2 linked regions of the Collimonas fungivorans Ter331 genome follow. The protein of the gene in region 1 interacts with the protein of each later gene in a pairwise test. Links are inferred from orthologs where the notes say so. Each region holds a gene or a part of one and is shown in the gene's direction. Other genes may lie near its edges. The genes, in order: CFU_RS09060 and CFU_RS06620.

The links.
Region 2: the proteins of CFU_RS09060 (region 1) and CFU_RS06620 interact in binary tests that used the Escherichia coli proteins (3 or more experiments, as listed by UniProt). The link is inferred for Collimonas fungivorans Ter331 from one-to-one orthologs.

What each region holds. Positions count from the first base shown.
Region 1 is NC_015856.1:2,064,234-2,080,124, forward strand. The notes cover bases 5,599-9,007. They hold CFU_RS09060 (2-oxoglutarate dehydrogenase E1 component), read left to right. Parts: upstream 5,599-5,951; coding sequence 5,952-8,807; downstream 8,808-9,007. Other genes in these bases: gltA (citrate synthase), read left to right, coding at 5,599-5,628; odhB (2-oxoglutarate dehydrogenase complex dihydrolipoyllysine-residue succinyltransferase), read left to right, coding at 8,904-9,007. Outside these bases: CFU_RS09025 (GntR family transcriptional regulator), read left to right, coding at 1-290; sdhC (succinate dehydrogenase, cytochrome b556 subunit), read left to right, coding at 489-899; sdhD (succinate dehydrogenase, hydrophobic membrane anchor protein), read left to right, coding at 899-1,276; sdhA (succinate dehydrogenase flavoprotein subunit), read left to right, coding at 1,279-3,057; CFU_RS09045 (succinate dehydrogenase iron-sulfur subunit), read left to right, coding at 3,118-3,831; CFU_RS09050 (succinate dehydrogenase assembly factor 2), read left to right, coding at 3,948-4,217; more of gltA, read left to right, coding at 4,324-5,598; more of odhB, read left to right, coding at 9,008-10,163; lpdA (dihydrolipoyl dehydrogenase), read left to right, coding at 10,350-11,777; CFU_RS09075 (hypothetical protein), read left to right, coding at 11,791-12,219; cell division protein ZapE, read left to right, coding at 12,370-13,467; CFU_RS09085 (hypothetical protein), read left to right, coding at 13,535-14,350; CFU_RS09090 (PP2C family protein-serine/threonine phosphatase), read right to left, coding at 14,381-15,187; CFU_RS09095 (YdcH family protein), read left to right, coding at 15,350-15,556; CFU_RS09100 (ATP-dependent DNA helicase), read left to right, coding at 15,638-15,891. UniProt on the Escherichia coli protein: E1 component of the 2-oxoglutarate dehydrogenase (OGDH) complex which catalyzes the decarboxylation of 2-oxoglutarate, the first step in the conversion of 2-oxoglutarate to succinyl-CoA and CO(2).
Region 2 is NC_015856.1:1,497,269-1,512,725, reverse strand. Bases 6,364-9,338 are described here. They hold CFU_RS06620 (ATP-binding cassette domain-containing protein), read left to right. Parts: upstream 6,364-6,829; coding sequence 6,830-8,848; downstream 8,849-9,338. Other genes in these bases: CFU_RS06615 (Rossmann-like and DUF2520 domain-containing protein), read left to right, coding at 8,806-9,338; prmB (50S ribosomal protein L3 N(5)-glutamine methyltransferase), read left to right, coding at 6,364-6,689. Also shown: dapC (succinyldiaminopimelate transaminase), read left to right, coding at 1-221; dapD (2,3,4,5-tetrahydropyridine-2,6-dicarboxylate N-succinyltransferase), read left to right, coding at 335-1,162; CFU_RS06645 (PilT/PilU family type 4a pilus ATPase), read left to right, coding at 1,259-2,404; CFU_RS06640 (ArsC family reductase), read left to right, coding at 2,432-2,785; dapE (succinyl-diaminopimelate desuccinylase), read left to right, coding at 2,843-3,991; CFU_RS06630 (methyltransferase regulatory domain-containing protein), read left to right, coding at 4,036-5,637; more of prmB, read left to right, coding at 5,805-6,363; more of CFU_RS06615, read left to right, coding at 9,339-9,690; CFU_RS06610 (transporter substrate-binding domain-containing protein), read left to right, coding at 9,998-10,801; CFU_RS06605 (amino acid ABC transporter permease), read left to right, coding at 10,918-11,580; ppk1 (polyphosphate kinase 1), read right to left, coding at 11,590-13,644; CFU_RS06595 (autotransporter-associated beta strand repeat-containing protein), read right to left, coding at 13,880-15,457. UniProt on the Escherichia coli protein: Genetic data indicate it may be involved in ribosome assembly or function.

The sequences.
Region 1 (15,891 bases):
GGCTGCCGGGCGCGCTGTTCAAGGCCCTGACGCTGGAGCGCCTGGTGGAATACAAGGGGCCGATGTACGGCCTGTTTGAAACCGAATTCGGCACGCGCATGATCCGTGCCACCGAGCAGATCCGCGCCGCCAGCGCCGACGCCGATGCGGCGCAGTTGCTGGCGGTGGAAAAATCGTCGCCTTTGTTGTGCGTGGAGCGCGTCTCTTTCACCTATGGCGATAAGCCGGTAGAAGTGCGGCGCGGCTTGTATGTGACCAATCGTCATCACTACCAGAACGAGCTGAACTGAGCGAGCTGAGCTGAGTAAGAGTGACGCGCCAGCTCCCGGTCGATGCCGACGACTGGTGGCAAAATGGCAAAGCACCAGGATGGCGCCGGTGATTATTTGCAGTATTGAATAATAACTATTGGTGTGCTGCACAAAAATCGGCGAAAATTGCGGGATTGCGCTTTAGTCGCAAATTTTTAAACTGAGGAGAACCCTGTTATGTCCGAAGCCGCGAAACCCAATCGGCCACAGTTTCGTAATATAAACATTACTCAAATTGTCGGTTACCGCTTGCCGCTGGCAGGCATTATTTCGATTTTGCATCGCATTAGTGGCTTGTTGATGTTTTTGCTCTTGCCTTTTATCTTGTTCTTGCTGGATAAAAGCCTGGTATCTGAAAGTTCTTTCGAATACTTCAAAGGCTTTACGTCGAACTGGTTCGTAAAGCTTGTCATCCTGGCCCTGTCCTGGGCTTACCTGCACCACTTCTGCGCCGGCATCCGCCACCTCGTCATGGATAACCACATCGGCCTGACCAAGGATAGCGCGCGCAAATCGGCTGCCGGTGTCCTGATCGTCAGCGTGCCGCTGGCGCTGATCGTTGCATTGAAACTGTTCGGAGCATTCTGATGGCTGACAACAATATTGGCGCGAATATCGGTCCTAAGCGCCTGGTAGTAGGGGCCCATTACGGTTTGCGCGACTGGCTGGCGCAGCGCGTTACAGCAGTGGTCATGGCGGTCTACACCGTCATCCTCCTGGTTTCTTTCCTCACAGCCAGCAACTTCAGCTATGACGGCTGGGCTGGGCTGTTTTCGCATCAGTGGTTCAAGCTCGCGACATTCGTGACGCTGATGGCGCTGTTTTTCCACGCCTGGATCGGCGTGCGTGATGTCTGGATGGATTATGTCAAGCCGGTTGCCGTGCGCCTGGTCTTGCAAGTTGCCACAATCCTGTGGTTGGTCGGTTGTGCCGGATGGGCGGCGCAGATTTTGTGGAGAGTGTAATCGTGTCAGCAATCAAATCCACAATTCCTACACGCCGCTTTGATGCGGTAATCGTTGGGGCCGGTGGTTCCGGTATGCGTGCTTCGCTGCAGTTGGCGGAAGCTGGTTTGAACGTTGCAGTATTGTCGAAAGTGTTTCCTACCCGTTCGCACACCGTGGCGGCGCAGGGCGGCATCGGCGCTTCGCTGGGCAACATGTCCGAGGACAGCTGGTACTGGCACATGTTTGACACCGTCAAGGGCTCCGATTACCTGGGCGACCAGGATGCAATCGAGTTCATGTGCCGTGAAGCACCAAAGGCCGTGTATGAGCTGGAGCACTTCGGCATGCCGTTCGACCGTAACGCCGACGGCACCATTTACCAGCGTCCGTTCGGCGGCCACTCGGCCAACTTCGGCGAAAAGCCGGTAGCGCGCGCCTGCGCCGCTGCCGACCGTACCGGCCATGCGCTGCTGCATACGCTGTATCAGCGCAACGTGCGCGCCAAGACCCACTTCTTCGTCGAGTGGATGGCGATCGACCTGGTGCGCGATGCTGAAGGCGATGTCATCGGCGTCGTGGCGCTGGAAATGGAAACCGGCGAAGTCATGATCCTGGAAGCCAAGACCACGGTCATGGCAACCGGCGGTGCAGGGCGCATCTGGGCGGCTTCGACCAATGCCTTCATCAATACCGGCGACGGCATGGGCATGGCGGCGCGCGCAGGTTTGCCGCTGGAAGACATGGAATTCTGGCAGTTCCACCCGACCGGCGTGGCCGGCGCGGGCGTGCTGATCACCGAAGGCGTGCGCGGCGAGGGCGGTATCCTGATCAACGCCAACGGCGAACGTTTCATGGAACGCTATGCGCCGACCTTGAAGGATCTGGCCCCGCGCGACTTCGTATCGCGTTCGATGGACCAGGAAATCAAGGAAGGCCGCGGCTGCGGTCCGCACAAGGATCACGTGATGCTGGACCTGCGCCACATCGGCGCCGAAACCATCATGAAGCGCCTGCCTTCGATCCTGGAAATCGGCCACAAGTTCGCTAACGTTGACGCTCTGAAAGAGCCGATCCCGGTCGTGCCTACCATCCATTATCAAATGGGCGGTATTCCTACCAACGTCTATGGCCAAGTTGTGGTGCCGAAGAACGGCATCCCGAACGCAGTGGTCAACGGCTTGTACGCGATCGGCGAATGCGCCTGCGTCTCGGTGCACGGCGCCAACCGCCTCGGCACCAACTCGCTGTTGGACCTGGTGGTGTTCGGCCGTGCGGCCGGTAACCACATCGTCGACAGCAAGCTCAAGGAGCGCAGCAACAAGGCCTTGCCGGCAGATGCGGCCGACGTCGCCCTGGCGCGTCTGGCCAAGCTGGAAACCAGCACCGGTTCCGAGCGCGTGCAAGACGTGGCCGGCGATATCCGCAAGACCATGCAGCACTATTGCGGCGTGTTCCGTACCGACGAGCTGCTGCAGCAAGGCTACAAGGAAATCATGGTGCTGGACGAGCGGCGCAAGCATGTATCGTTCAAGGACAAGTCCAAGGTCTTCAACACCGCACGTGTCGAAGCGCTGGAACTGGACAACCTGATCGAAACCGCCAAGGCCACCATTACCTCGGCTGCAGCTCGTAAAGAATCGCGCGGCGCACATGCGCATCGCGATTATGAAAAGCGTGATGACGAAAACTGGATGAAGCATACCTTGTGGTACTCCGAAGGTAATCGTCTCGACTACAAGCCAGTGATCACCAAACCGCTGACAGTTGATACGTTCAAGCCAAAGCCACGCACATTCTGATTTGCCGCGGCAGGGCGGTGCTCGATAACCCTGCCGCGCAATTAATAAAAAGGTATAGCCATGTCATCACGTACTTTGAAATTCAAAATCTACCGTTACGATCCCGATAAGGACGCCAAGCCTTACATGCAGGACCTGACAGTGGAGCTGCTGCCGACCGACAAGATGCTGCTGGATGCTCTGCAGCGCATCAAGGCCGACGTCGACGATTCGCTGGCGCTGCGACGCTCCTGCCGCGAAGGCGTGTGCGGTTCCGACGCCATGAACATCAACGGCAAGAACGGCCTGGCCTGCACCACCAACCTCAACGAGCTGACCGAGCCTATCGTCCTCAAGCCGCTGCCAGGCTTGCCGGTGATCCGCGACCTGATCGTCGACATGACGCAGTTCTTCAAGCAGTACGAGTCGATCAAGCCGTTCCTGATCAACGACAACATCCCGCCGGAAAAAGAACGCCTGCAAACGCCGGAACAGCGCGAAGAGCTCGATGGCCTGTACGAGTGCATCCTGTGCGCATGCTGTTCGACTTCCTGCCCGTCGTTCTGGTGGAATCCGGACAAGTTCGTCGGCCCGGCCGGCCTGCTGCAAGCCTACCGCTTCATCGCCGACAGCCGCGACGAAGCCACCGGCGCGCGCCTGGACAACCTGGAAGATCCGTATCGCCTGTTCCGCTGCCGTTCGATCATGAACTGCGTCGACGTCTGTCCGAAGGGCCTGAACCCTAATGCAGCGATCGGCAAGATCAAAGAGCTGATGGTTCGCCGCGCGGTATAAAAGCGAGTAAGCAGGGCGGCGAGACTCCCGAGTTTCCCGCCCTGGCAGTTGCAGCAGTTTTAGAACTGTTCGTCGAAAGCGCCGAATGGCGATATCAAATAGAATAAGTGGTTTCCATGTCCATCATCCATCAAGCCGATCCTGCCAACCGAGCCCGCCTGCGCTGGCGTGCGCGCCGCGGACTGCTTGAAAACGACCTGATACTCACTCGTTTCCTGGATGCAAACGAAGCCAGCATGACGGACGACGATGTCGACGCTTTTTCGCGTTTGATGGACCTGTCCGACAATGAACTAATGGATTTGCTGCTGGTCCGTAAAGAACCGGACGGCTTGCTGGATTTGCCGCAAGTGCATGCCCTGTTAGCCAGAATACGCACTGCCTAAGACTATATCTTCGCTGGCGGCGACGGCCGCGGAAGAGGTTGGCCAGCTTGCAGGCGCGTCTTTTGTTTTTTTGATTTAGAGTCACCTTTTGATTGAGGGAAGAGCCATGACCACCGCTGATACAAAAGCCACGCTATCGTTTTCCGATGGCAGTCCATCCGTAGAATTTCCTATTTACAAGGGTACCGTCGGCCCTGAAGTCATCGATATCCGCAAGCTGTACGGCGCTACCGGCAAATTCACTTACGATCCGGGTTTCATGTCGACCGCGGCCTGCAATTCGTCGATCACCTACATCGACGGCGACAAGGGCGAACTGCTGTATCGCGGCTACCCGATCGAGCAGCTGGCAGTCAATTGCGACTTCCTGGAAACCTGCTACCTGCTGCTGAACGGCGAACTGCCTACCGCGGCCGAAAAGGAAAAATTCGACGCTACCGTGACCCAGCACACCATGGTGCACGAGCAAATGCAATTCTTCTTCCGCGGTTTCCGCCGCGACGCACATCCGATGGCCGTGCTGGTCGGCACCGTCGGCGCCTTGTCGTCGTTCTACCATGACTCGCTGGACATCACCGACCCGCGCCACCGCGAAGTATCGGCTATCCGCCTGATCGCCAAACTGCCGACCCTGGTCGCCATGGCGTACAAGTACAACGTCGGCCAGCCGTTCGTCTACCCGCGCAACGAACTGTCGTACAGCGCCAACTTCATGCACATGATGTTCTCGACGCCATGCGAAGAGTACAAGGTCAACGACGTGCTGGTGCGCGCTCTGGACCGCATCCTGACCCTGCACGCCGACCACGAGCAGAACGCGTCGACTTCGACCGTGCGCCTGGCCGGTTCCAGCGGCGCCAATCCGTTCGCCTGTATCGCCGCCGGCATCGCCTGCCTGTGGGGCCCTGCCCACGGCGGCGCCAACGAAGCAGCGCTCAACATGCTGAAGGAAATCGGCACGGTCGACAAGATCCCTGAGTTCATCGCCCAAGTGAAGGACAAGAACTCCGGCGTCAAGCTGATGGGCTTCGGTCACCGCGTCTACAAGAATTTCGACCCGCGCGCCAAGCTGATGCGTGAAACCTGCTACGAAGTGCTGAACGAACTGGGCCTGCACGACGACCCATTGTTCAAGCTGGCGATGGCGCTGGAAAAAGTCGCGCTGGAAGACGAATACTTCGTTTCCCGCAAGCTCTATCCGAACGTCGACTTCTACTCCGGCATCGTGCAGTCGGCGCTGGGCATCCCGACTTCGCTGTTCACCGGTATCTTCGCCATGGCGCGCACCGTAGGCTGGATCGCGCAATGGAATGAAATGATTTCCGATCCAGAGCAGAAAATCGGCCGTCCGCGCCAGCTGTTCGTCGGTTCCAAGACCCGCGACGTGCCGCCGATCGAAAAGCGCGGCTAAGCCGGGCATGAGCAGGTAATAGCAACACAAAAACAGCGAATCCGAGGATTCGCTGTTTGCATTTATGCAGGTTATGCTATGCTCTTGTTCTGTGCTGTGTTATGCGGCCAGAAGCAGTGAAAAACGGTAGCAAAAACATGTGGTGAACGTGTTTTGAAGGGCAGGCAGCACCCGAATTTAGAAAAAAGCAGTTGTAGCAAAGAACACATAGCAATAGAGCCCTTCCCCACAACTTGATGTGCAATCCGCTAACCGGTCAGGCCGTGTCGCGGAAGGTTATGTTAACCCGCTAATCTCGCGAAACGCGAAGAAAGGTGAGCAAGATGATGCAACAATACCGCTCTAATTCTTATCTCTTCGGAGGTAATGCACCGTACATTGAAGAGCTGTACGAGTCTTACCTCGACAATCCCGGTTCAGTTGCCGACAACTGGCGTGCTTATTTCGACGCCATGCAGCACGTACCCGCCGTCGACGGCTCCGACAAGCCTGACGTAGGCCACGCTTCCGTCATCGCCTCGTTCGCCGAGCGCGCCAAACACGGTCCTATCCGCACCATCTCCGCTTCGGCCGACGCTGAAATGGGCCGCAAACGCGTTGCCGCAACGCAATTGATTGCTGCCTACCGTTACCTCGGCTCACGCTGGGCCAACCTGGACCCGCTGCAACGCCAGGAACGCGCCGTACTGCCTGAACTGGAACCAAGTTTCTACGGTTTCACCGATGCCGACATGGACATCGTGTTCAACATCAGCAACACCTACTTCGGTACCGAAACCGCTACGCTGCGCGACCTGCTGAATTCGCTGCGCGACACGTACTGCCGTTCCATCGGCACCGAATACATGTACATCAGCGACCCGACCGAAAAGCGCTGGATGCAAGAGCGCCTGGAGTCGACCCGTTCGGCGCCGGTGTTCACCGCCGAGAAGAAAAAGCACATCCTCGACCGCCTGACCGCGGCCGAAGGCCTGGAACGCTACCTGCATACCCGTTATGTCGGCCAGAAGCGTTTCTCGCTGGAAGGCGGCGAAAGCTTCATCGTGTCGCTGGATGAAACCATCCAGCGCGCCGGCGAAAAGGGCATCCAGGAAATCGTCATCGGCATGGCCCACCGCGGCCGCCTGAACGTGCTGGTCAACACCCTGGGCAAGATGCCGCAGGAACTGTTCGCCGAATTCGAAGGCAAGCACGCCGACGACCTGCCGGCCGGCGACGTCAAGTACCACCAGGGTTTCTCGTCCGACATCACCAGCCCGGGCGGCCCGGTGCATCTGTCGCTGGCGTTCAACCCGTCGCACCTGGAAATCGTCAATCCGGTGGTCGAAGGTTCGGTCAAGGCCCGTATGGAACGCCGCGGCGACGCCGACGGTTCGCAAGTGCTGCCGATCCTGGTGCACGGCGACGCTGCATTCGCCGGCCAAGGCGTGGTGATGGAAACCCTGAACCTGGCGCAGACCCGCGGCTACGGTACAGGCGGCACGGTGCATATCGTGATCAACAACCAGATCGGCTTCACCACTTCCGATCCGCGCGATTCGCGTTCCACCCTGTACTGCTCGGACGTGGTCAAGATGATCGAAGCGCCGGTGCTGCACGTCAACGGCGACGATCCTGAAGCGGTGGTGTACGCGACCCAGATCGCGCTCGACTACCGCATCGAATTCAAGAAAGATATCGTGGTCGATATCATCTGCTTCCGCAAACTGGGCCACAACGAGCAAGACACGCCGGCGCTGACCCAGCCGCTGATGTACAAGAAGATCGGCCAGCATCCAGGCACCCGCAAGCTGTACGCGGACAAGCTGGTGGCGCAAGGCACGATCGGCACTGACGATGGCGACGCCATGGTCAAGGCCTTCCGCGATGCGATGGATGCCGGCAAGCACACCATCGATCCGGTCATCACCAACTTCAAGAGCAAATACGCAGTCGACTGGCTGCCGTTCCTGAACCGCAAGTGGACCGACGCCGCCGACACTTCGGTGCCGGTGACTGAACTGAAGCGCCTGGCCGCACGCATCACTACCGTGCCGGAAAACTTCAAGGTCCACGCGCTGGTCGAAAAGGTGCTGAACGACCGCGCCGCCATGGGCCGCGGCGAGCTCAACCTCGACTGGGGCATGGGCGAGCACCTGGCCTACGCGTCGCTGGTATCGTCGGGTTATGCGATCCGCCTGACCGGCCAGGACGCCGGCCGCGGCACTTTCGTCCATCGCCACGCGGTGCTGCATGACCAGAACCGTGAGCGTTGGGATGCCGGCAGCTATATTCCGCTGCAAAACGTCTCCGACCAGCAAGCGCCGTTCAAGGTGATCGACTCGGTCTTGTCGGAAGAAGCGGTGCTTGGTTTCGAATACGGTTATTCCACCGCAGAGCCAAACACGCTGACCATCTGGGAAGCCCAGTTCGGCGACTTCGCCAACGGCGCGCAAGTCGTGATCGACCAGTTCATCAGCTCCGGCGAAGTGAAATGGGGCCGTGCTTCCGGCCTGGTCATGATGCTGCCGCACGGTTACGAAGGCCAGGGCCCGGAACACTCGTCGGCCCGCCTGGAACGTTACCTGCAACTGTGCGCAGACAACAACATGCAAGTGGTGCAGCCGACTACCGCAGCGCAGATTTTCCATCTGCTGCGCCGCCAGATGATCCGCCTGTTCCGCAAGCCGCTGGTGATCATGACGCCGAAATCGCTGTTGCGTAACAAGGATGCCGGTTCGCCGTTGTCCGACTTCACCAAGGGCAGCTTCCAGACCGTGATCGGCGAAGTCGACGACAAGATCGATCCTAAAAAGGTCAAGCGCGTCATCGCCTGCTCCGGCAAGGTGTATTACGACCTGGTCAACGCCCGCAAGGAACGCGGCCAGACCGACGTTGCAATTATCCGCCTGGAGCAACTGTATCCATTCCCGCACAAGGCGTTTGCTGCCGAGTTGAAGCAGTTCCCTAACTTCAACGAGCTGGTATGGACCCAGGATGAGCCGCAGAACCAGGGCGCATGGCTGCAGATCCAGCACAACATTTTTGAAAACCTGGACGAAGGCCAGAAGCTTGCCTATGCAGGCCGTCCAGCCAGCGCATCGCCAGCGGTCGGTTACTACGACAAGCACTATGCGCAGCAAAAAGCGTTGCTGGATACGGCATTTTCCAAGCTCAAAGGCTTTGTTCTGACGAAATAATCGGCGTCTTATCTAATTAGTTGGGGACAGAGTAATTCGCCGCGCTACGGCGGCTCTTAAACTCTGTCCCGCAATACACATGAATCGGAGAATTAAATGGCTCTTCTAGAAGTAAAAGTTCCGCAGCTGTCGGAATCGGTTGCTGAAGCGACCCTGTTGACATGGCATAAAAAAATCGGCGATGCTGTCAAGCGCGACGAGAACCTGATCGATATCGAAACAGATAAAGTGGTGCTCGAACTGCCGGCGCCGGCGGACGGCGTGATCGTCCAGCTGATCAAGGGCGACGGCAGCACCGTGGTGGCGGATGAAATCATCGCCGTGATCGATACCGATGCGTCGGCCAAGGTCAGCCCGATGGAAGTGGCAGCCGTGCCGGTGCCGCAAAGCGGCAACGCGCCGACGCCAGTCGCCGCGCCTGAACTGCAATCGAAATCGGCCGCCGGCATCGCCATGCCTGCCGCGGCAAAACTGCTGGCGGAAAACAACCTGTCGGCGGCGCAAGTCGACGGCAGCGGCAAGGACGGCCGTGTCACCAAGGGCGACGCCCTGGGCGCCATCGCCAACAAGCCGGCCGCGCCGGCGCCGCTGGCAGCCGCTCCAGCCAAGCCGGCTCTGCAGCAAGTCGCAGCGCCGACCAAGGCCAACCTGGACGACCGTCCGGAAGAGCGCGTGCCGATGAGCCGCCTGCGCGCACGGATCGCCGAGCGCCTGGTGCAGTCGCAATCGACCAACGCCATCCTGACGACATTCAATGAAGTCAACATGCAGCCGGTGATGGACCTGCGCACCAAGTACAAGGACAAGTTCGAAAAAGAACACGGCGTCAAGCTGGGTTTCATGTCGTTCTTCGTCAAGGCTGCGGTTGCGGCGCTGAAGAAATACCCGATCGTCAATGCCTCGGTGGATGGCAACGACATCGTCTACCACGGTTATTTCGACATCGGCATCGCAGTCGGTTCACCACGCGGCCTGGTAGTGCCGGTATTGCGCGATGCCGACCAGATGTCGATCGCCGACATCGAAAAGAAAATCGGCGAATTCGGCGCCAAGGCCAAGGACGGCAAGCTGACGCTGGACGACCTGACCGGCGGTACTTTCTCGATCTCGAACGGCGGCACTTTCGGTTCCATGCTGTCGACGCCGATCATCAACCCGCCGCAGTCGGCAATCCTGGGCGTGCATGCGACCAAGGACCGCGCGGTGGTTGAAAACGGCCAGATCGTGATCCGTCCGATGAACTACCTGGCAATGTCTTATGATCACCGTATCATCGATGGTCGTGAAGCGGTGCTGGCCCTGGTAGCGATGAAAGAAGCGCTGGAAGATCCGGCCCGTCTGTTGCTGGACCTGTAAGTCTCAAACCTCGCCAGGCGAGAGCGCCCTGACTCTATTGTTTCCTAGGGAAAAATGGAGCAGGGCGCGTCGTTTAGGCGGCTAAGTAAATGATGAGCGCCTTGTGACTGTGATTACTGCGGGCCGGCTGCCCGAATTGGCGGCAGGTGGCAATGAGTTGGCAAGGCAATAATTCGAAAGATGGAAATGAGCAAACAATTTGATGTCGTCGTGATCGGTGGCGGTCCCGGCGGTTATATTGCAGCAATTCGCGCCGCGCAACTGGGTTTCAATACCGCCTGTATCGATGAATGGAAAAATGCCAAGAACGGCCCTGCGCCGGGCGGCACCTGCACCAACGTCGGCTGCATTCCATCCAAGGCATTGCTGCAATCGTCCGAACACTACGAACACGCCGGCCATGCGTTCGCCGACCACGGCATCGAAGTCAAAGGCCTGGGACTGAACCTGGGACAGATGCTGGCGCGCAAGGATAGCGTCGTCAAGCAGAACAACGAAGGCATCCTGTACCTGTTCAAGAAGAACAAGGTCACCTTTTTCCATGGCCGCGGTTCTTTCGTCAAGGGCGATGCCAGCGCTTACGAAATCAAGGTCGCCGGCGCCGCCGAAGAAACCATTACCGCCAAGCACATCATCCTGGCTACCGGCTCCAATCCGCGCGCCTTGCCAGGCACCCCGTTTGACGAAAAACTGATCCTGTCGAATACCGGCGCACTGGCAATTGACGCGGTTCCGGCTAAACTGGGTGTTATCGGCGCCGGTGTCATCGGCCTCGAAATGGGCAGCGTCTGGCGTCGCCTCGGTTCGGATGTGAGCGTTCTGGAAGCGTTGCCGACTTTCCTCGGCGCAGTGGACGAGCAGATCGCCAAGGAAGCCAGCAAGCTATTCACCAAGCAAGGCTTGAAGGTCAGCCTGGGCGTCAAGATCGGCGCCATTACGGCCGGCAAGAATGATGTCACTGTTGAATATGTCGACGCCGCCGGCGCGGCGCAAAAAGCGGTGTACGACAAGCTGATCGTGTCGATCGGCCGTATTCCCAACACCATTGGCCTGAACGCCGAAGGCGTCGGCCTGCAGCTGGACGAGCGCGGTTTCATCGCCGTCGACGGCGACTGCAAGACCAACCTGCCGAACGTCTGGGCGGTGGGCGACGTGGTGCGCGGCCCGATGCTGGCGCACAAGGCTGAGGAAGAAGGCGTGGCGGTTGCCGAACGTATTGCCGGCCAGCACGGTCACGTGAATTTCAATACAATTCCATGGGTGATCTACACTTCGCCGGAAATCGCCTGGGTCGGCAAGACGGAACAACAGCTGAAGGCAGATGGAGTAGCATACAAGGCAGGCACCTTCCCGTTCCTGGCGAACGGACGGGCGCGTGCCTTGGGTGATACCTCAGGCATGGTGAAGTTCCTGGCGGATGCCAAGACCGACGAAATCCTGGGTGTTCACATTGTTGGACCAATGGCGTCAGAACTGATTTCAGAAGCCGTGGTGGCGATGGAATTCCGTGCATCTGCGGAAGACATCGCCCGTATCTGCCACGCGCACCCGTCCTTGTCGGAAGCGACCAAGGAAGCGGCGCTGGCAGTCGACAAACGGTCCCTGAATTTCTAAGGGAGAAAAGCATATGCGCGATTCGTTATCACCGTTGATTCTGTCGTTAGGCCTTGCATTGTCCGGCTGCGCGACTACAGCGTCGGATAACGGCCGCGTGCAGATCGAGGCGACATCCGACAGCCAGCAGCTTTCCGGCGCGCGCTGCGTGGTGAAAACCGACAGCAGCCGCTGGAATGTGGTCACGCCCGGCAATGTCCTGATCGTTGAAGCCGACGGCGACCTGCATGTGGTTTGCAACAAGCCCGGCTATCGCACCTCGGAAGTGGTGTACCGCGCTCCTCCGGGGCTCAATTCTCCAAGCATCGGCATCGGCGCCACCGGCGGCAGCGGCGGCATAGGCGCGGTCGGCCTTGGATTGGGGGCGAACCTGCCGCTCAGTTTCGGCGGCAAGGAGAAAGCCTATCCTAGCCGGGTACAGGTAGAGATGGGACGGTCATAGTTGCTGGATGTACTGCCTGGTTTGATGTGGGTGAGCGAAAGCTCGCCCATTTTTATTTTCAGCGGCTTAATCAAAAAGCATGGTTGGTTTTTTGCCAAGCCGTGACGCCGGCAAGCCGGTTCTGGCTTTTCATCAAGAATTGAAAACACAATGAACGTCTCAGAGTTTTACGAACAGGCGCTGACGCAGCGGGGTTTCCAGGCGGACGATGCGCAACGGCGCGCGGTCGACCGCCTGCAGCAGGCTTACGATGAATGGGTCGAGTACAAGGCGCAGCGTTCCAATTCCTTCAAGCGCCTGATCCTGCGGCCGGATGTGCCGCGCGGCGTGTACATGTGGGGCGGGGTGGGGCGCGGCAAGTCGTTCCTGATGGACAGCTTTTATTCGGTAGTGCCGGTGGTGCGCAAGACGCGCCTGCATTTCCACGAATTCATGCGCGCGGTGCATCGCCAGCTGGACGAGCTCAAGGGCGTCGCCGATCCGCTCGATGAAGTGGCGAAGCGGGTCGCCAGGAAATACCGGCTGATCTGTTTCGACGAATTCCATGTGTCCGACATCGCCGACGCCATGATTCTCTACAACCTGCTGAAGGCCTTGTTCGACAACGGCGTATCGTTCGTGATGACCTCCAACTACGAGCCGAGCACGCTGTATCCGGACGGCTTGCACCGCGACCGCATGCTGCCCACCATCAAGCTGTTGCAAGACAATCTGGACGTGATGAACATCGACGCCGGCATCGATTACCGCAAGCGCGCCCTGGAGCAGGTCGAGAGTTATCATGCGCCGCTCAATGCCGATACCGACCGCGCCTTGCGCCGCGCCTTTGCCGGCGTTGCCGAGACTGCCGACGAAGATCCGATAGTCGACATCGAAGCGCGTAAAATAAAGGCCTTGCGCCGCGCCGGCGGGGTGATCTGGTTCGATTTCAACACCTTGTGCGGCGGTCCGCGCTCGCAAAACGACTATCTCGAAATTGCCAGCCGCTTCCATACGGTGATATTGTCCGGTATCCCGCAGATGTCGGCGGCGATGTCGTCCGAGGCGCGCCGGTTTACCTGGCTGATCGATGTGTTCTATGATCACAAGATCAAGCTGATCATGTCGGCCGCGGTGGCGCCGGACCAGTTGTACATGCAGGGCATGCTGGCCAACGAGTTCCATCGCACCGTGTCGCGTATCATGGAGATGCAGTCGCGCGAGTATATGGATAGCGAACGGCGTTCCGAGGCCGACTCTATTGTATGAGTCGGGTAACAAGTTGTGTAAGTAAGGCCGCTGTTTGAAAATAACGTATAGAAATGGATAGGTTTACGTGGAATTTGCCTCTTTGATCCTGGCCCCTTCGTCACCATCGCCAGCAGTGCAGCGGCGCCCGCTCTTGCTGGGTACGGCTGCGCTGCTGCTGGCGCTGTCCGCCGGCGCGCAAGCCGCGGACGCCGCGCTGAAGCCGGTAGACCAGCCGGCCGCCGAGCTGAGCGCGCGCTACCCGCTGGAAACCCTGACTTCGGTGGAAACCGCGAACAAGGCGCTGACCGATGTCGCCGACGCCAAGGCGGAAGTCGAAGCGCGCGACCTCGAACAGCGGCGCGCCTGCTACCAGAAATTCTTCGTCAACCATTGCCTCGACATCGCCAAGGAACAGCGGCGCCAGGCCATGAAGACCATCCGTCCGGTAGACATCGTCGCCAATGCTTTCCTGCGCAAGGACCGCGCCGACGAGCGCGACAAGGCGCTGGAAGTGCACGATGCCGCGCAGCCGGCCGAAGCGGCGCAGAAAGCCCAGGACCAGCAGGCCAAAGAGCTGAGCAACGCTGAAAAGGTCAAGCAGGGCACGGCAAAAGAGAAGGAAGTCGCCGCCAACACCCGCAAGCATATGGGCGAGGCCGACAAGCGGGTAGCCGAGCATAACGCCAAGCTGCAAAAAGCGCAGCAGGATGAGGCGGCAAAGGCGTCGGAGCGGGCAGCGAATGTCGCCGCTTTCGAGAAAAAAGCCAAGGAATCGGCTGCGCGCCAGAAGGAAGTCGCCGACAACAAGGCCGCCAAGGCCAAGGATCTGGCCGCCAAGAAGGCTGCCGCCGCGCCAGCAGCGCCAGCAACAGCGACGCCGCCGCCGGCTTCCGCGCCGTAAAGCGGTCAGCCGCGTGCGCGTAGCTTACATCTACACCGCGCGGCGCATCTTCTTGACAGTATAGTTCTGCGCTTCCTTGGGTAGCGCCACCAGTTTGACGATCGCAAAAGTGCAATTGTCGGCAGCGTGGCCTTCGGACCGCTTGCGGGTCTTGGTGATCAGCATTTCGGCGGCATCGCGCGGTTTGTTCATGGCGATGGCGGCGCCCAGCTCATCTTCCGTGAAGTAGTGCCACAACCCGTCCGAACACAGCAGGAAAGCATCGCCGGCTTTGAGCCCGGTATGGCGGCTGATGCTGACCTGGGGTGTGTCGGTGCTGGAGCCTAGCGCGTTCAGCAAGATATTGGAGAGGTTGTGCGATTTCGCCTCGCTGCGCGACAGCTTGCCTTCGCTCACCAGTTTCTCGACATAGGAATGATCGATGGTGTGCTCGGCGAAATTGGGGCCGTCGAAGCGGTACAGGCGCGAATCGCCGACATGGCCCCAGGTGGCCGTGCCGTCCGGCGATAGCACCAGGATCACCATGGTGGTGTGCGGATCCTTGTCGTTGGAAAAGCCGCTCAGCTTGATGACGGTGTGGGTCTCCAGCGCGATGTTATGCAGCATGGTCTCGACATTGTCGATCAGGGGCGAGAAACCTTCGAATATCTGCTTGGCGGTGCAGATCACCTGCTCGGCAGCCAGTGCGCCGCCGCTGCGGCCGCCCATGCCGTCGGCAAGTACTGCCATCATGTAGCCCGGTGCTTTGGGGGCGGTGAATAGTGCGGCCCGGTCCTGTTGTTCCTGGCGGTCGCCGATGTGTTGGCCGGTGCCGGCTTCGATCTTGTATTGGCTCATTCGTCTGGGTAGATTAAACTGCATCCTGTTCTAGGTAATTCTGGATCCGGCATTAAATCGCCACTCATTCACAGTAATACAGTATGAAGTTAATGGGAAATATTATACGCAGGAATGATTTTCAACGTGTTTCCGTATGTTAACATTTTCCAACGCAAGAATATGACCATGATCGATCGAGAAGAAATCCTGCGCCGCATTATAGAACTTGAAGTCGAACATCGCGACCTGGATGCCGCCATTCATACCATGACGAATCAGGTCCTGCACGAAGAATTGCAATTGCGCCGCCTGAAAAAGCGCAAATTGCAGCTGAAAGACCAGATCACGCTGTTAAGAATGCAATTAATTCCCGACATCCCTGCCTGATAGCCCACCCCAAGGCTGGTAGGATAGCTATCCAGCCTCTGCGTCAGTTTTAATCTCAGTTTCAACTTTAAGTAAGTTACCTTGACCGAAGATACATCCCCCCTTGCTGCGGAAGGCGCTGTTGCTGTTCCAGCTGCAGCCGCCGCTGTCGTCACCGCGCCCGCCGGCGCGCACGACGCCGACATCGACCGCCTGTTTGCCAGCACCGGCCCGCTGGGACAGGCGGTCGGCGGCTTTCGTCCGCGCCAGGCGCAGACCGAAATGGCGAAAGCCATCGCCGACGCCATCGCCCAGCAGCGCACCTTGATCGCCGAAGCCGGCACCGGCACCGGCAA
Region 2 (15,457 bases), 570 kb from region 1 along the record:
TGTGGGCCAAGGTGGATAAGTTGGCGGCAATCTCCGATACCGACTTCGCCAAGCGGCTGTATGCCGAATATAATGTAACGGTATTGCCCGGCAGCTATCTGGCGCGCGACGCCCATGGCAGCAATCCGGGCCGGCAACGCATCCGCATGGCGCTGGTAGCCGAAGTCGAGGAATGCCTGGAAGCGGCGCAACGCATTGCAGCGTTTTGCCACGGCCTCTAGCCTGCGACTTTGAGCGGCGGCAGCCTGATCCTACGTATTGCACCATGACGATGTGCTACCAAGCGTCTTCATGGTCAAATCCATGTTTTTAAACTTTCAATCAACGAATAATCATGACTCAATCCTTGCAAGCATTTATCGACCAGGCCTGGGAACAGCGCACCGAATTCTCGCCTAAGACAGCGCCGGCCGATGTCCGCGAAGCCGTGGCCAAGGTCATTGCCGAACTCAACCAGGGCACATTGCGCGTCGCCGAAAAAACCGACGGCAACTGGGTGGTCAACCAATGGATCAAGAAAGCCGTGCTGCTGTCGTTCCGCCTGGAAGACAACCTGCCTATGCCGGCCGGCGACAACATGCAGTTCTACGACAAGGTCCCGACCAAGTTCGCCAACTACACCGCGGAAGATTTCGCCAAGGGCGGTTTCCGCGTAGTGCCGCCGGCAGTCGCCCGCCATGGCAGCTTCATCGGCAAGAATGTGGTGCTGATGCCTTCCTACGTCAACATCGGCGCTTATGTCGACGAAGGCACCATGGTCGACACCTGGGCCACGGTCGGCTCCTGCGCCCAGATCGGCAAGAACGTCCACTTGTCGGGCGGCGTCGGCATCGGCGGCGTGCTGGAGCCGATGCAGGCCAACCCTACCATTATCGAAGACAACTGCTTCATCGGCGCCCGTTCGGAAATCGTCGAAGGCGTGATCGTGGAAGAAAACTCGGTGATTTCGATGGGCGTCTACATCGGCCAGTCGACCAAGATCTATGACCGCGCCACCGGTGAAGTGACTTACGGCCGCATCCCTTCGGGTTCGGTAGTGGTGTCAGGCAGCCTGCCCTCGGCCGACGGCAAATACAGCTTGTATTGCGCGGTTATCGTCAAGCGCGTCGATGCAAAAACGCGCGCCAAGACCGGCATCAACGAATTGCTGCGCGAAGCCTGATTCAACTGTGACCGGGCTTGACGTATGAAAATACGCAAGCCTGTTGCGATTTCATAATAATAATTTGCACTTTTCTTGCATTGAGGAGTTTTTTTGATGGCAATGGATCGCTTGTTTCATCTGATGCAGGAGAAGGAGGCGTCGGACATGTTCCTGGCGCCCGGTTCGCCGATTCATCTCAAGATCAAGGGCCAGATGGTCCCGGTCAACCAGCAGGCGATGGATGACAATACTATCCAGATGCTGTTGCAGGAAGTGCTGTCTGCCGAGCGCTTGCAGGAACTGGAGCGCAACAATGAGCTCAATCTCGGTTTGCCGGTGCCCGGCGTCGGCAGCTTCCGGCTGTCGGCATTCCGCCAGCGCGGCAGCATCTCGGCCGTGATCCGCTATATTCCGTATGAAATCCCGGCTTTCGAAGAACTGCGCCTGCCGCCTGCCCTGACCGAGCTGATAGGCCGCAAGCGCGGCCTGCTGCTGGTGGTCGGCGCCACCGGTTCCGGCAAGTCGACCACCATCGCCTCGATGCTGGACTATCGCAACAAGACCCAGGCAGGCCATATCCTGACCCTGGAAGATCCTATCGAATTCCTGTTCCACAATCATCGTTCCATCGTCAACCAGCGCGAAATCGGCAGCGACACCACCGATCTCGGCGGCGCCCTGAAGAATGCCTTGCGGCAGGCGCCGGACTGCATCCTGATCGGCGAGATCCGCGACAAGGAAACCATGTCGGCCGCCATGGCCTATGCCCAGTCGGGCCACCTGGTAGTATCGACGCTGCATGCCAACAATACCTACCGCGCGCTGAACCGCATCATCAGCTTTTATCCGCTGGAGAACCGGCCGGCGCTGCTGGAAGACCTGGCGTCGACCCTGGCTGCGATCGTCTCGCAGCGGCTGGTCACCACCGTTAGCGGCGAACGCACGCCGGCGGTGGAAATCATGCTCAACACCCGCCACGTTTCCGAACTGATCGAAGAAGACAACATCAGCCAGATCAAGGAAGCGATGGAGAAGAGCCTGGCGCCCGGTTCGCAAACCTTCGAACAAGCGCTGATGCAACTGATCGACGACGGCGTCATCACCCAGGACGAAGCGCTGGCGCATGCCGATTCGCCGAGCAACCTATACTGGCTGATCAACAACCACACGCCGAGCTCCAAGAAGAATTCAGTGCCGACGCTGCCGGAACCAGAACGCGTCGAAGGTGCGACCTTCACCGAATTCACGCTGGACCTGTAAACATCCGCATCACACCGCATTCAATCTATGGCAATTACACTTTATGGTATTCCCAATTGCGACACAGTCAAGAAAGCCCGCACCTGGCTTGAAGACCAAGAGATCGCATACACCTTCCACAATTTCAAGAAAGACGGCGTCAGCGCCGAGCTGATCACCACGTGGCTCAAGGACATTCCCTGGGATACGCTGGTCAACCGCAAGGGCACTACCTGGCGCGGCTTGCCGGAACAGCGCCGCAACGGCATCACCGACGGCATCAGCGCCACTCCCCTGATGCTGGAACTGCCGTCCGTCATCAAGCGGCCGGTGCTGTTCACCGGCAAGCAAGCCTATGTCGGCTTTTCGGATGCGCTGTACCAAGAGATATTCAGCCAATAATTCGGCCAATAAGCCTGCACAAAACGCCACACGATAGAAATGTCCAATACGACCACAATGAGCAACGATAGCAAAACCCTGGCGCTGGCCGAACAACTGATTGCCTTGTCGTCCGTGACGCCGCAAGACAAAGGCTGCCAGGCGCTCCTGATCGAACTGCTGGCGCCGCTCGGTTTTGCCTGCGAAACCATGCAGTCGGGCGACGTCACCAACCTGTGGGCACGCAAAGGCACGACACGGCCGCTGCTGGTGTTTGCCGGCCACACCGACGTGGTGCCGACCGGCCCGCGCGAACAATGGCAGTCCGATCCCTTCCTGCCCAGCCATCGCGACGGCAAGCTGTACGGCCGCGGCGCGGCAGACATGAAGACCTCGATTGCAGCGATGGTGGTGGCGGTGGAAGAATTCACGCTGGCCCGCCCGGACCATGCCGGCTCCATCGCTTTCCTGATCACCAGCGATGAAGAAGGCCCGGCTACCGACGGCACCGTGGTGGTCTGCGAAAAACTCAAGGCGCGCGGCGAGCAGCTTGATTACTGCATCGTCGGCGAACCGACCTCCAGTTCGACGCTGGGCGACATGATCAAGAACGGCCGCCGCGGCACCATGTCCGGCAAGCTCACGGTGAAAGGCATACAGGGCCATATCGCCTATCCGCAACTGGCGAAAAACCCTATCCACCTAGCGGCGCCGGCGCTGGCGGAACTGGCTGCCGAAAAATGGGATAAGGCCAATGAATATTACCTGCCGACTTCCTGGCAGATGTCGAACATCCACGGCGGCACCGGCGCTTCCAATGTAATTCCCGGCGAAGTCGTCATCGATTTCAACTTCCGCTTTTCCACCGCCAGCAGCGTCGAAGGTTTGCAGCAGCGCGTGCACGCCATCCTCGATAAACATGGCCTGGAATACACCCTGGCCTGGACCGTAGGCGGCCGGCCGTTCCTGACGCCGCGCGGCACGCTGAGCGATGCCATCGCCGCCGCCATCAAGGTCGAAACCGGCATCAACACCGAGCTGTCCACTACCGGCGGCACTTCGGACGGACGTTTCATTGCGCAGATCTGTCCGCAAGTAATCGAATTCGGGCCGCCCAACGCCAGCATCCACAAGATCGACGAACATGTTGAAGTGCAGTTTATCGATCCCCTGAAAAACATCTACCGCCGCACGCTGGAAAACCTGCTGCCGCCTGCTTCGACTTAAGGGCTGCCGCTCACCCATCAGCATTGATTCACAGAAAGGTGGCTATGGCCGATACCAAAAAAGACATCGTCGAACAAGCATACGATGCGACGCCATACACCTCTCATCCTTTCAAGGCCACCGCGCCGGAACACCTGGCGGCGGTAGCAACCCTGTTCAACCTGAAACCGCCCGGCACCGGCAATGCGCGCGTGCTGGAGCTGGGTTGCGCCTCCGGCGGCAACCTGATTCCGCATGCCCAGCAAAATCCCGGCGGGCGCTATGTCGGGGTCGACCTGTCCCAAGTACAGATCAAGGCCGGGCAACGCCGCATCGCCGCCCTTGGACTGCCGAACATCGACCTGCATCACATGAGCATCACCGACATCGGCCCGGCGTTCGGCCAGTTCGACTACATCATTTGCCACGGCGTCTACAGCTGGGTGCCGCCGCAGGTGCAAGACGCCATCTTGCGCGTCTGCGCTGCAAACCTGGTGGCCGACGGCGTCGCCATCATCAGCTACAACACCTACCCGGGCTGGAAGTTCAAGGAAGTGGTGCGCGAAGCCATGCTGTTTCGCGGCAACAAATATGAAAATCCCGCCGACAAGCTTGCGCATGCACGCGGCATGTTCAATTTCATGCATGAAATGTCCGGCAAAGGCAGCGTGCTCAACCAGGTGCTGGAACAACATGCCACTGTGCTCAACGGCCAGTTCGACGATTATTACCTGCTGCACGAATACCTGGAGCCGTACAACTCGCCCTGCTACCTGAGCGAATTCATGGCGCGTGCGCGCGAACACAAGCTCGGTTACCTGGCGGATGCCGAAACGCAATCCATGTTTGTCGGCAACCTGGGCAGCAACATTTCCGAACCGCTGCTGCGCGAATGCGGCAACGACCAGGTAGTGCTGGAACAATATATGGATTTCCTGCGCAACCGCCAGTTCCGCCACACCCTACTGGTGCATGCCGAGCAGCAAGGCCAGATCAGGTACCAGCTGGATCCGGCCCGGCTGGTCCAGCTGCATTACGCCTGCGTCGTCGATAGCGGCGCCGCCGCAATCACCCATGACGACGCCGGGCAGTCGATCAAGCTCGGCGAGCAGCAGCTGCAGATCACCGGAACGGTCAACAAAGTCGCCCTGCAAGTGCTGGGCGAACGTTTCCCTGCCACCATGCGCGTGGCAGAGATCGTCGCCGCCGTCCGCCAGCGCCTGGGACGCGAACAGGATGACGGTAGCGCCGCAGTCGATACGGACACGGTGGTCAAACTGATGGAGATACTGATCATCCGCGGCGCCGTCGATTACCGGGTGCAAGCGCTGGATGCCGCGTACAGCGTGGCGGAAAAGCCGCTTGCCCTGGCCGCGGCCCGCGCCGACATCGCGCTGGACCCGGAATTCATGCCGACCAGCCTGTGGCACCAGCGGATTCCCCTGAATATCATCCAGAAACTGCTGCTGCCCAAACTTGACGGCAGCCATACCCAGGCCCAGCTGGTCGACTTCATCCTGCAGCAAGAACAGCAGAAAATGCTCGAATTCAAGGATAAGGACGGCCAGCGCATAGCCGATCCGCAGGCATTGCGCACCGAAGCCGGCGAGCATGTCCGGAATGCCCTGCACGCACTCAGATATAATGCTGTCTTGATCGAATCCTGACAACATAGCGCCGAAATAACGGCAATACCGCGCCAATACCGGGCTTATTCAGCCGGCTGCGCCCTTTCGGCCGGGCATTTCCGTTAGAATCCGCCTGACATTTGCAAAGCGCTATCTACGCCAGTCCAAGCCGCTGCATTACCAGCCTTACTTTTATTATCCGTGCCATGACACCACAATCCTTTACCACCATCCGCGACCTGCTGCGCTATGCCGTGACCCGCTTCAACACCGCCGGCCTGTTCTTCGGCCACGGCAGCAGCAACGCGCTGGACGAGGCGGCTTACCTGATCTTGCATACGCTGAAGCTGCCGCTGGATAAAATCGAGCCGTTTTTCGATGCGCACCTGCTGCGCCATGAAGTCGACGCCGTGCTGCAAGTCATCGAAAAGCGCAGCGTCGACCGCATTCCCGCCGCCTACATCACCAACGAAGCCTGGCTGGGCGATTACCGCTTCTACGTCGACCAGCGCGTGATCGTGCCGCGCTCCTTCATCGCCGAACTGATTCCGGACCATTTCTCGCCTTGGCTGCAAGACCCGGAGGCGGTCAGCAACATCCTGGAACTGTGCACCGGCTCCGGCTGCCTGCCTATCATGCTGGCGGACGCTTTCCCGCAGGCGCACGTCGATACCGCGGATATCTCGGCCGATGCGCTGGCCGTGGCGCGCCGCAACGTCGACGACTATGAACTGCAGGACCGCATCACGCTGATCGAATCCGACCTGTACAGCAAGGTGCCGGCCAAGAAATACGACCTGATCGTCACCAACCCGCCGTATGTCAATTCGGGTTCGATGGGCAAGCTGCCGCCGGAATACCTGCGCGAACCGCAAATCGCCCTCGCCGGCGGCGACGACGGCATGGACCTGGTGCGCAAGATTGTCGCCGGCGCCAAGCAGCGCCTGACCCCGGACGGCGTGCTGGTGGTCGAAATCGGCAACGAGCGCGCTTTCGCCGAAGCGGCATTCCCCGACCTGGAAATGACCTGGGTCTCGACCAGCGCCGGCGACGACATGGTGTTCCTGCTGACGGCAGACCAGTTGCCCTAGCCCGCGCGAGCCCGGAGCCCACAGTAAATAAGCAGCAAGCAAGATCATCGCAACCTGCATGTCGTTTCAGAGACATGCATGGCCATTCATTGAGCACGATATTTAGCAGATATTTAGCAGACACTTAGCAGATAGTAAATATGATACGTTTTTTACAAGTTTCCCTGATGCGCGGCATCAAGCCATTGCTCGACAATGTCGAGGTCACCCTCAACCCGGGCGACAAGATCGGCCTGATCGGCGCCAACGGCGCCGGCAAGTCCAGCCTGTTCGGGCTGTTGCGCGGGGAACTGCATGCCGACCAGGGCGAGATCGATTTCCCGTCGAAATGGCGCATGGCCTACGTCGCCCAGGAAACCCCGGCACTGGACCGCCCGGCGATTGAATACGCTATCGACGGCGACGTCACCCTGCGCCGGCTGGAAGAAGAACTGGCGTTCCTGGAAAGCGAACCGGAAAGCACCTCCAACGGCATCCTGATCGGCGAGCTGTACAGCGCCCTGGCCGATGCCGACGCCTACACGGTGCGTTCGCGCGCCGAACAGTTGCTGACCGGCCTCGGTTTCTCGCTGGCGCAAATGGACCAGCCGGTAGCCAGCTTCTCCGGCGGCTGGCGCATGCGCCTGAACCTGGCGCAGGCGCTGATGTGCCCATCCGACCTGCTGCTGCTCGATGAACCGACCAACCACTTGGACCTGGACGCCATCATCTGGCTGGAAGACTGGCTCAAGCGCTATCCCGGCACCCTGATCATCATCTCCCATGACCGCGATTTCCTGGACGGCGTGGTGAATGTCATCGTGCATATCGACGAACGCAAGCTGAAGCGCTACTCCGGCAACTATTCCTCGTTCGAACGCCAGCGTTCCGCGCAGCTGGAACTGGCTGCCGGCACCCTGGAAAAACAGATGCGCCAGCGCGCCCATCTGGAATCGTTCATCAACCGCTTCAAGGCTCAGGCCAGCAAGGCCCGCCAGGCGCAGAGCCGGATGAAGGCGCTGGCCAAGATGGAAGAACTGGCGCCATTGCGCGCAGCAGCCGAATTCTCTTTCGAATTCCGCGTACCGCTGAGCGCGCCTAACCCGCTGCTGGTGATGGAAGATGTGAGCGCCGGCTACCGCACCGAAAGCGAGACCAGCCACGATGTCACCGAAAAGGTGATCGTCTCCGGCATCAACTTCTCGCTGCAGATCGGCCAGCGCATCGGCCTGCTGGGCGTCAACGGCGCCGGCAAATCGACTTTCATCAAAACCATCGCGGAAGAACTTAAGCCGCTGCGCGGCGACGCCCAGTTCGGCAAAGGCCTGTCGATCGGCTATTTTGCCCAGCACCAGGTAGAAATGCTGCGCCATGACGAATCGCCGCTGTGGCACATGGGCAAGATCGCACCGACCGTGCGCGAACAGGAACTGCGCAACTTCCTCGGCAGCTTCAATTTCAACGGCACCATGGTGACCAGCTCGATCGCACCGTTTTCCGGCGGCGAAAAAGCGCGCCTGGCGCTGGCCCTGATCGTCTGGCAACGTCCCAACCTGCTGCTGCTGGATGAACCGACCAACCATCTGGACCTGGAAACCCGCGAAGCGCTGACCATGGCGCTGGCGCAGTTCGAGGGCACGCTGGTGCTGGTATCCCATGATCGCCATCTGTTGCGCGCCACCACCGACCAGTTCATCATCGTTGCCGACGGCAAGGTAGCACCGTTCGACGGCGACCTCGACGATTACAAGGACTGGCTGTTCAAGACCAAGCTGGCGGCCAAGAACGGCGCGACCGCCGGGACTACTGCTAACGCGCTGCCGAAAGCCGGCAGCAAGGCCACCATCGCCAGCGCGGTGGCGCCGGCGGCAGCTGCTGCAGTCGACAACGCCGACCGCCGCGAACAGAAACGCGCGGAAGCGGAAGCCAGGCAAAAGCTGGCAACGCAGAAGAAGCCTATCGAAGCGCGCATCAAGCGCCTGGACGAACAGATCGCCAAACGCGGCGCGCAGAAGCATACTGTCGATACGCGCCTGGCCGATCCGGAAATCTACGATAAAGACAAGAAAAAGGAATTGGCGGCGCTGCTCGCCGATCAGGCGTTTTATGCCAAGGAACTGACGCAACTGGAGGCGGAATGGCTGGAACAGCAGGAAGCGCTGGAGCAACTGGGCAACTAGGCGCAAACGCGCCTACCCTGAGCATCATCGGCTGCGGCAAGCTTGGCCGCACCCTGGGCCGGCTGTGGCACGACAGCCGGACGTTTACCCTGCTCGACATCCTGAACCGCTCGAGCGCCAGCGCGCAAGAAGCCAGCGCCTTCATCGGCGCCGGCAGCGCAGCGGCTTCCTGCGCCGGCCTGCGCAACGCCGACGTCTACCTGATCGCAGCCGGCGACGACCAGATCGCCGCCTGCTGCAACGCCCTCGCCGCCGCCGGCAAACTGCAGCCAGGCAGCATCGTGTTCCATTGCAGCGGCGCCCTGTCGTCGCTCGAACTGGCAGCTGCGTCCGAACGCGGCGCCGCTGTCGCCAGCATCCACCCGATCCGCAGTTTCGCCGTGCCGCAACAGGTCGCCGAGCATTTCGCCGGCACCTGGTGCGGCAGCGAAGGCGATGCCGCCGCCCTCGCCGTCCTCGGCCCGGCGTTCAACGCCATCGGCGCGCAGCTGGTGAGTATCCATCGCGAGCAAAAAACCCTGTACCACGCTGCGGCGGTCTTCGCTTCCAACTACCAGGTGACGCTGATCGACATCGCGCAACAGGCTTACGTTGCGGCCGGAATAGCACCCGAGCTCGCCTTGAAGCTGATCGAGCCATTGCTGTCGGAAAGCGCGGCCAACGCCTTCCGTCTCGGCCCCGCCGCCGCCCTTACCGGCCCCATTGCGCGCGGCGACATGGCTACTGTCGCCAGGCAATATCAGGCGGTCCAGGAATGGCAACCGCAGGCCGCCGGGCTGTATCAGCAATTCGCTGCGTTGACTAGCGATCTGGCTCAGCGCAAGAAAAACGGCGCGTCATAAATTGCTAGTGTAGTGTTTCGTAAATAATGGAGCTTCAGAAATGGTGTATTTTCGTGTCAGGCTAGGCGCAAACCGGAGCGATAGTGGGCCTATCGCGAGGATTTGCAACGACGCATGGCGCGAAAAGACGCCGTTTATGAAGTTTCATTATTTGCGAAGCACTACACTAAATCGGCGATAGCTGATATTTTCCTTAAATGCAAAGACAATAAGTGCATATGGAGTGGCGAAACGGTCATTTCACATTTGCAGGGGAAAACGCTTAACATAACCGTCAGCCGATGCCCACCAACCAAAAAGGAAAAAAATGGCCACCACACTGTCCAAACTGAGCAAGATTGCAGCAGCGGTACTGATCGCCGGAGTCACGCTCAATGCGTTCGCAGCAGACCTGCTGGATACCGTCAAAACCCGCGGCACCCTGAAAGTAGCGATGGAAGGCAACTATCCCCCGTTCAATTTCAAGGACCCGAAAAGCGGCGAGCTGACCGGCTTTGAAGTCGACGTCGCCAAACTGCTGGCGGCCAAGCTTGGGGTCAAGCCGGAATTCACCACCACCGAGTGGAGCGGCATCCTGGCGGGCCTCGGCGCCGGCAAATACGACGTCATCCTGAACCAGGTCGGGATTACCGAAGCGCGCCAGAAAGCCTTCGATTTTTCGCAGCCATACACCTTGTCGACCGCGCAGCTGATTGTCCGCAAAGACGAGAAGCGCAGCTTCCCTACTCTGGAATCGCTGAAGGGCTACAAGCTCGGCCTGGGCCAGGGCACCAACTTTGAGCAAAAAGCCAAGGCGGTTGCGGGCATCGATGTCAAAACCTATCCCGGTTCGCCTGAATACCTGGCCGACCTCGCCAGCGGCCGCATCGATGCAGCCTTGAACGACCGCCTGCTGGTCGGCTATCTGCTGAAGAGCTCCAACCTGCCGCTGAAAGCCGGCGCCACCTTTGGCGACATCGACAAGATCGGCATCCCTTTCCAGAAAGGCAATCCGAAATTCGAGGCAGCGCTGAACAAAGCGCTCGACGAAATCCTGAAAGACGGCAGTTTCAAGCAAGTGTCCTTCAAGTGGTTCGGTTTCGATGTTAGCAAAGCGCCATCGGCGCAATGAGAGCGCATTGATAACGCATTGGTAATTTCTGCGCTACACTTCTGACTCACCCACCATCCCCGCCCGCCGCGGGGATGTTTTTTTAACCTGGGAAGTCCGGATTTAACAGAGACCTTATGGAATTACTGGATTTGCTGCAGCAGGCGGCGCCGACTTTGCTGCGCGGCGTAGGCTACACCCTGGTGTTTGCGGTGGCGTCGATGCTGGGCGGACTGCTGCTCGGTTTTCCCTTGGCGATTGCGCGCATCCTGCCTTCGCGCCTGGCGCGCTGGCCGGCCAGCGTGTATGTCAGCCTGATGCGCGGCACGCCGCTGCTGGTGCAGATCTTCGTGATTTATTACGGCCTGCCCAGCATAGGCATCAGTTTTTCACCGCTCACCGCGGGCATCCTGGCGCTCAGCCTGAATGCCGGCGCCTATCTGTCGGAAAGCCTGCGCGGCGCCATTCTCGGCGTGCATACGGGACAATGGGCCGCCAGCTACAGCATCGGCCTGAACTACTGGCAAACGCTGCGCCACATCGTGATTCCGCAGGCGATCCGGATCGCCGTGCCGTCGATGAGCAATACCCTGATCAGCCTGATCAAGGATACCTCGCTGGTGTCGGTCATCACGGTCACGGAACTGATGCTGGCCACCAAGGAAATCATCGCGGTGACCTTCCGTCCGCTGCCCCTGTACCTGGCGGCCGCGGCGATCTACTGGTGCCTGAGCCTGTGCTTCGAGCGTTTGCAAAGCCGCCTGGAAGACAAGCTGGGACAGGCCCACAAATCGCATTAAAAACGCGAATTAAAAACGCGACAGCAGGTCGATCTGGCTGACCAGCGGCGTGACCTCGCCAGGATCGGCCCTGTGGTAGCTGCCGTCGCTGTCCATGTCCCAGGCCGATGCATTGTCCTGCAGATGCACCAGCAAGCTCTCTTCGATCACGCGCCGCTTGAGCTTGCCGTCCAGGATCGGAAACGCCGTTTCGATACGGCGGAACAGATTGCGGTCCATCCAGTCGGCGCTCGACAGCATCACATGTTCCTCGCCGTCGGCGTAAAAATAAAATACCCGGTGATGCTCAAGGAAGCGCCCGATCACGGACCGCACCTTGATGTTTTCCGACAAACCCGGCACGCCGGGCTGCAAGGCGCACACGCCGCGGATCAGCAGCTGGATCTTGACCCCGGCCTGGGACGCCAGGTACAAGGCTTCAATCACCGTCGGCTCCAGTAATGCATTCATCTTGGCGATGATGTAGCCCTGCTTGCCAGCCTTGGCGGCGTCGACTTCTTTCTGGATCGCAAGCAAGACATTCGCATGCAAGGTGAACGGTGATTGCCACAAGCGCTTGAGCGCCACCTGCTTGCCGAAACCGGTCAGCTGCTGGAACACGTGGTGCACGTCTTCGCAAATCTTGTCGTCGTTGGTCATCAGGCCGAAGTCGGTGTACAGGCGCGCGGTTTTCGGATGATAGTTGCCGGTGCCGAGATGCACATAACGCTTCAGCTTGGTATGTTTGGCGTGGCGCTTGCGGCGCACGATCAGCAGCATCTTGGCATGCGTCTTGTAGCCGAACACGCCGTACACCACATGGGCGCCGACCGCTTCCAGCTTGGCTGCCCAGCCGATATTGGTTTCTTCGTCGAAGCGCGCCATCAGCTCCAGCACCACCGTGACTTCCTTGCCGTTCTTGGCCGCCTGCATCAGCGCGCTCATCAGCGGCGAATCGTTGCCGGTGCGGTAAATGGTTTGCTTGATGGCCAGCACATCGGGGTCGATCGCCGCCTGCTGCAACAGCTCCAGCACCGGCTGGAAACTTTCGTAGGGGTGGTGCAGCAGCACGTCTTGCTGGTCGATGATATCGAACACCGAAGCGCCGGTGACGAAGGCTTTCGGCAGCACCGGGCTATGCGGCGTGAATTTCAGGTCAGGCCGGTCGACCAGGTCCGGCAAAGGCATCAGGCGCACCAGGTTGACCGCGCCGTTGACCCGGTAGCAGTCGCCGGGCGCCAGGCCGTTCTGGTTCAGCAGCCGCTGCACCAGCGAAGCCGGCGTGCCGTCCGCCACTTCCAGCCGCACCGCATTGCCCAGCTGGCGCGTCGGCAGCTCTCCTTGCAGCGCCAGCCGCAGGTCGGTGACTTCATCCTCGTCGACAAACAAGTCGCTGTTGCGCGTCACGCGGAACTGATAACAGCCGCCGATAGACAAGCCTGGAAACAGCTCGCCGACAAAACGCTGCATGAAACTGCTCAGCAGCACAAAGCCGTATGCATGCGCCGACAGATGCTCCGGCATCCGGACCAGGCGCGGCAACACCCGCGGCGCCTGCACGATAGCCAGTTCGGTTTCGCGGCCGAAGGCATCCTTGCCGCTCAGCTTGACCGCGAAATTCAGGCTCTTGTTGAGCACCCGCGGAAAAGGATGGGCCGGATCCAGGCCGATCGGCGTCAGCACCGGCAACAGCTCACTCTTGAAAAATTCATGGGCCCAGGCAGTCTGCTCCTCGTTCCATTCCGACTCCTGGTAAAAAGCGATGCCCTCGGCATTCAGCGCCGGCAGCAATACATCGTTGAACAAGGCATACTGCCGCGCCACCAGTTTCTGGGCGCGCTCGCTGATGGTGCTGTAGGCGTGCTGCAGCGACATGCCGTCCGGCGTTACGCCGTCCACCGCTACCCTGATCTGCTCCTGCAAGCCAGACATGCGGATCTCGGAAAACTCATCCAGGTTGCTGCTGGTGATGCAGACAAAGCGCAGCCGTTCCAGCAAGGGGACCGCGGGGTCTTCGGCTTGCGCCAGGACCCGCTCGTTAAAGGCAAGCACACCGAGTTCGCGATTGAGCAATGGGAAAGTCATGGTCTGGTCAGAAAATGGTCGGGGATATGGAATACAAAGGCGGATTTTTCAGCAATTACCAATATGGCAAGCTGATTGTAAGGAGGGAATGTGACGCGGGAATGACAAGGAGAAGGCCTGGCGGACAGGCCTTGGAATCGGCAGACGATCGCCCTGCAGACGCGGCTATCGCGGTTTTTCCCGAGATAACGCCGCAAATGCAGGGGCTGTTTTCAGCTACATCAAAATCACGCCATCAGAATTTCCAGGCGATGTTTGCCTTGATGGCGTTGTCCCTTACCTTGTCGCCGAACTGTCCTGAATATCCCAGGCCCAGCGTTGCGCTCTTGCCGATGCCGACGTCAATCCCGGCTTCCACCAGCATGGCGTCGCGCGCTACCGGCACGCCGGTCACCGCGAATGAGGCAGCGGCGTTGCTCTTGAACGCCAGGTCCGCAGTCGGCGTCACACTACCGAATGCGTGGCGCCAGCCGACCGTGCCGCGGGCCGTCACGCCTGAGCCAGGAGCACCCAGGAGGGTTGCTGCCCTTACGCCCAATGTCGAGAAGGTGACGTTCTGGCTGTCGCTCTTGCCGCTCAGGGCAGCGGCGCCGCCGTTTTCGCTGAAGCCGTCGGTATGCAGGTTGACATACGCCAGGCCGGCGAACGGTTCCAGCGCTACCCGGCCCGCCGCGATGGCGTAGCCAAGCTCACCGAAAACCTGGGTGGTGTGGGCATCGTAGCTGGACTTGGTGCTGTCGGAGAAACCCGGGAACACGATGCTGCGGTCGGTGTCCAGCTTGTTCCAGGTATATGCGGTCCCCAGGCGCACGCCAAGCGCGCCGAACTGCGCGTCGCCGTATAGCGCCAGGTGATAGCTGTCGATGGAACCGGAGCCGTTGGAGCGGCTGGTGTCGAACGATGTGTGGCCGATGCCGCCGGCGACACCTGCACGCCAGGTATCGTTCAGCGGCGTGTCGACCCCGACAATGAAGCCGCCGGTGCTGCGGTTCACGTTGGCCACGCCGTTCTCGCCATCCAGGTTGCTCTTGGCGCCATATACCTGGCCCCAGACCACCCGCGCATTGCGGCGGTCGTCGGCGCAGGCGTTATCGGCACGCAACGGATCGTTCTGCTGGGTTGCGCTATCCGCTGTACAGCTGGCTGCACCGCCGCTCGAGAGCGCCGACAAGACCCCGGAACGCGCGGCCGACCCCTGGCGCGCGCGCGCCGTGACGGCATCCCTGATGTAACGGCTGTCTTCCAGCATGACGCTGCGCGCGCTGGCCTGAATCTCGCCGGACAGACTGTCAAACGCCGCTTGCGCCGAGGCCAGGTCGAGCGAGGTGATGGTGTCGTAAATCGTGTTGCCGCCGCCGAGGATGGTGACAGCGTTAGCCACGCTTTGCTGGTTCGGCGTAGTGGCCGCCTGCTGGAACGACACACTGTTACGCACTAGTTGCAGGAATACGTTCTTGGCGTCGTAGCTCAGGCTAGGCGTCAGGAATACCAGGTTCGACGTCACCCCTGAAAATGTACCGTTGACGCCGCCGGCAGCAGTAAGGATCGTATAGTTGTTGGTCGGCTTGTAGTCGCCGATCGCCGCCATCACTTGCACCGTTCCGCCAGTCAAGCTGGTGCTGCCGCCGACCTTGATCAAGTCGCTTTGCTGCGGCGTCGCCTTCACCTGATAAAACGATCCAGGCGTAAAGGCGGCGTTGCCGGCCACCGTCAGGCTGCCGATAGGCTTGCCGGCGGCGGCAATCGCTGCCGTCCCGCCGCTGTTGACCAGCAATCCGCCGATAGTCCCGGGGCCCTGGATGGTGCCGCCGTT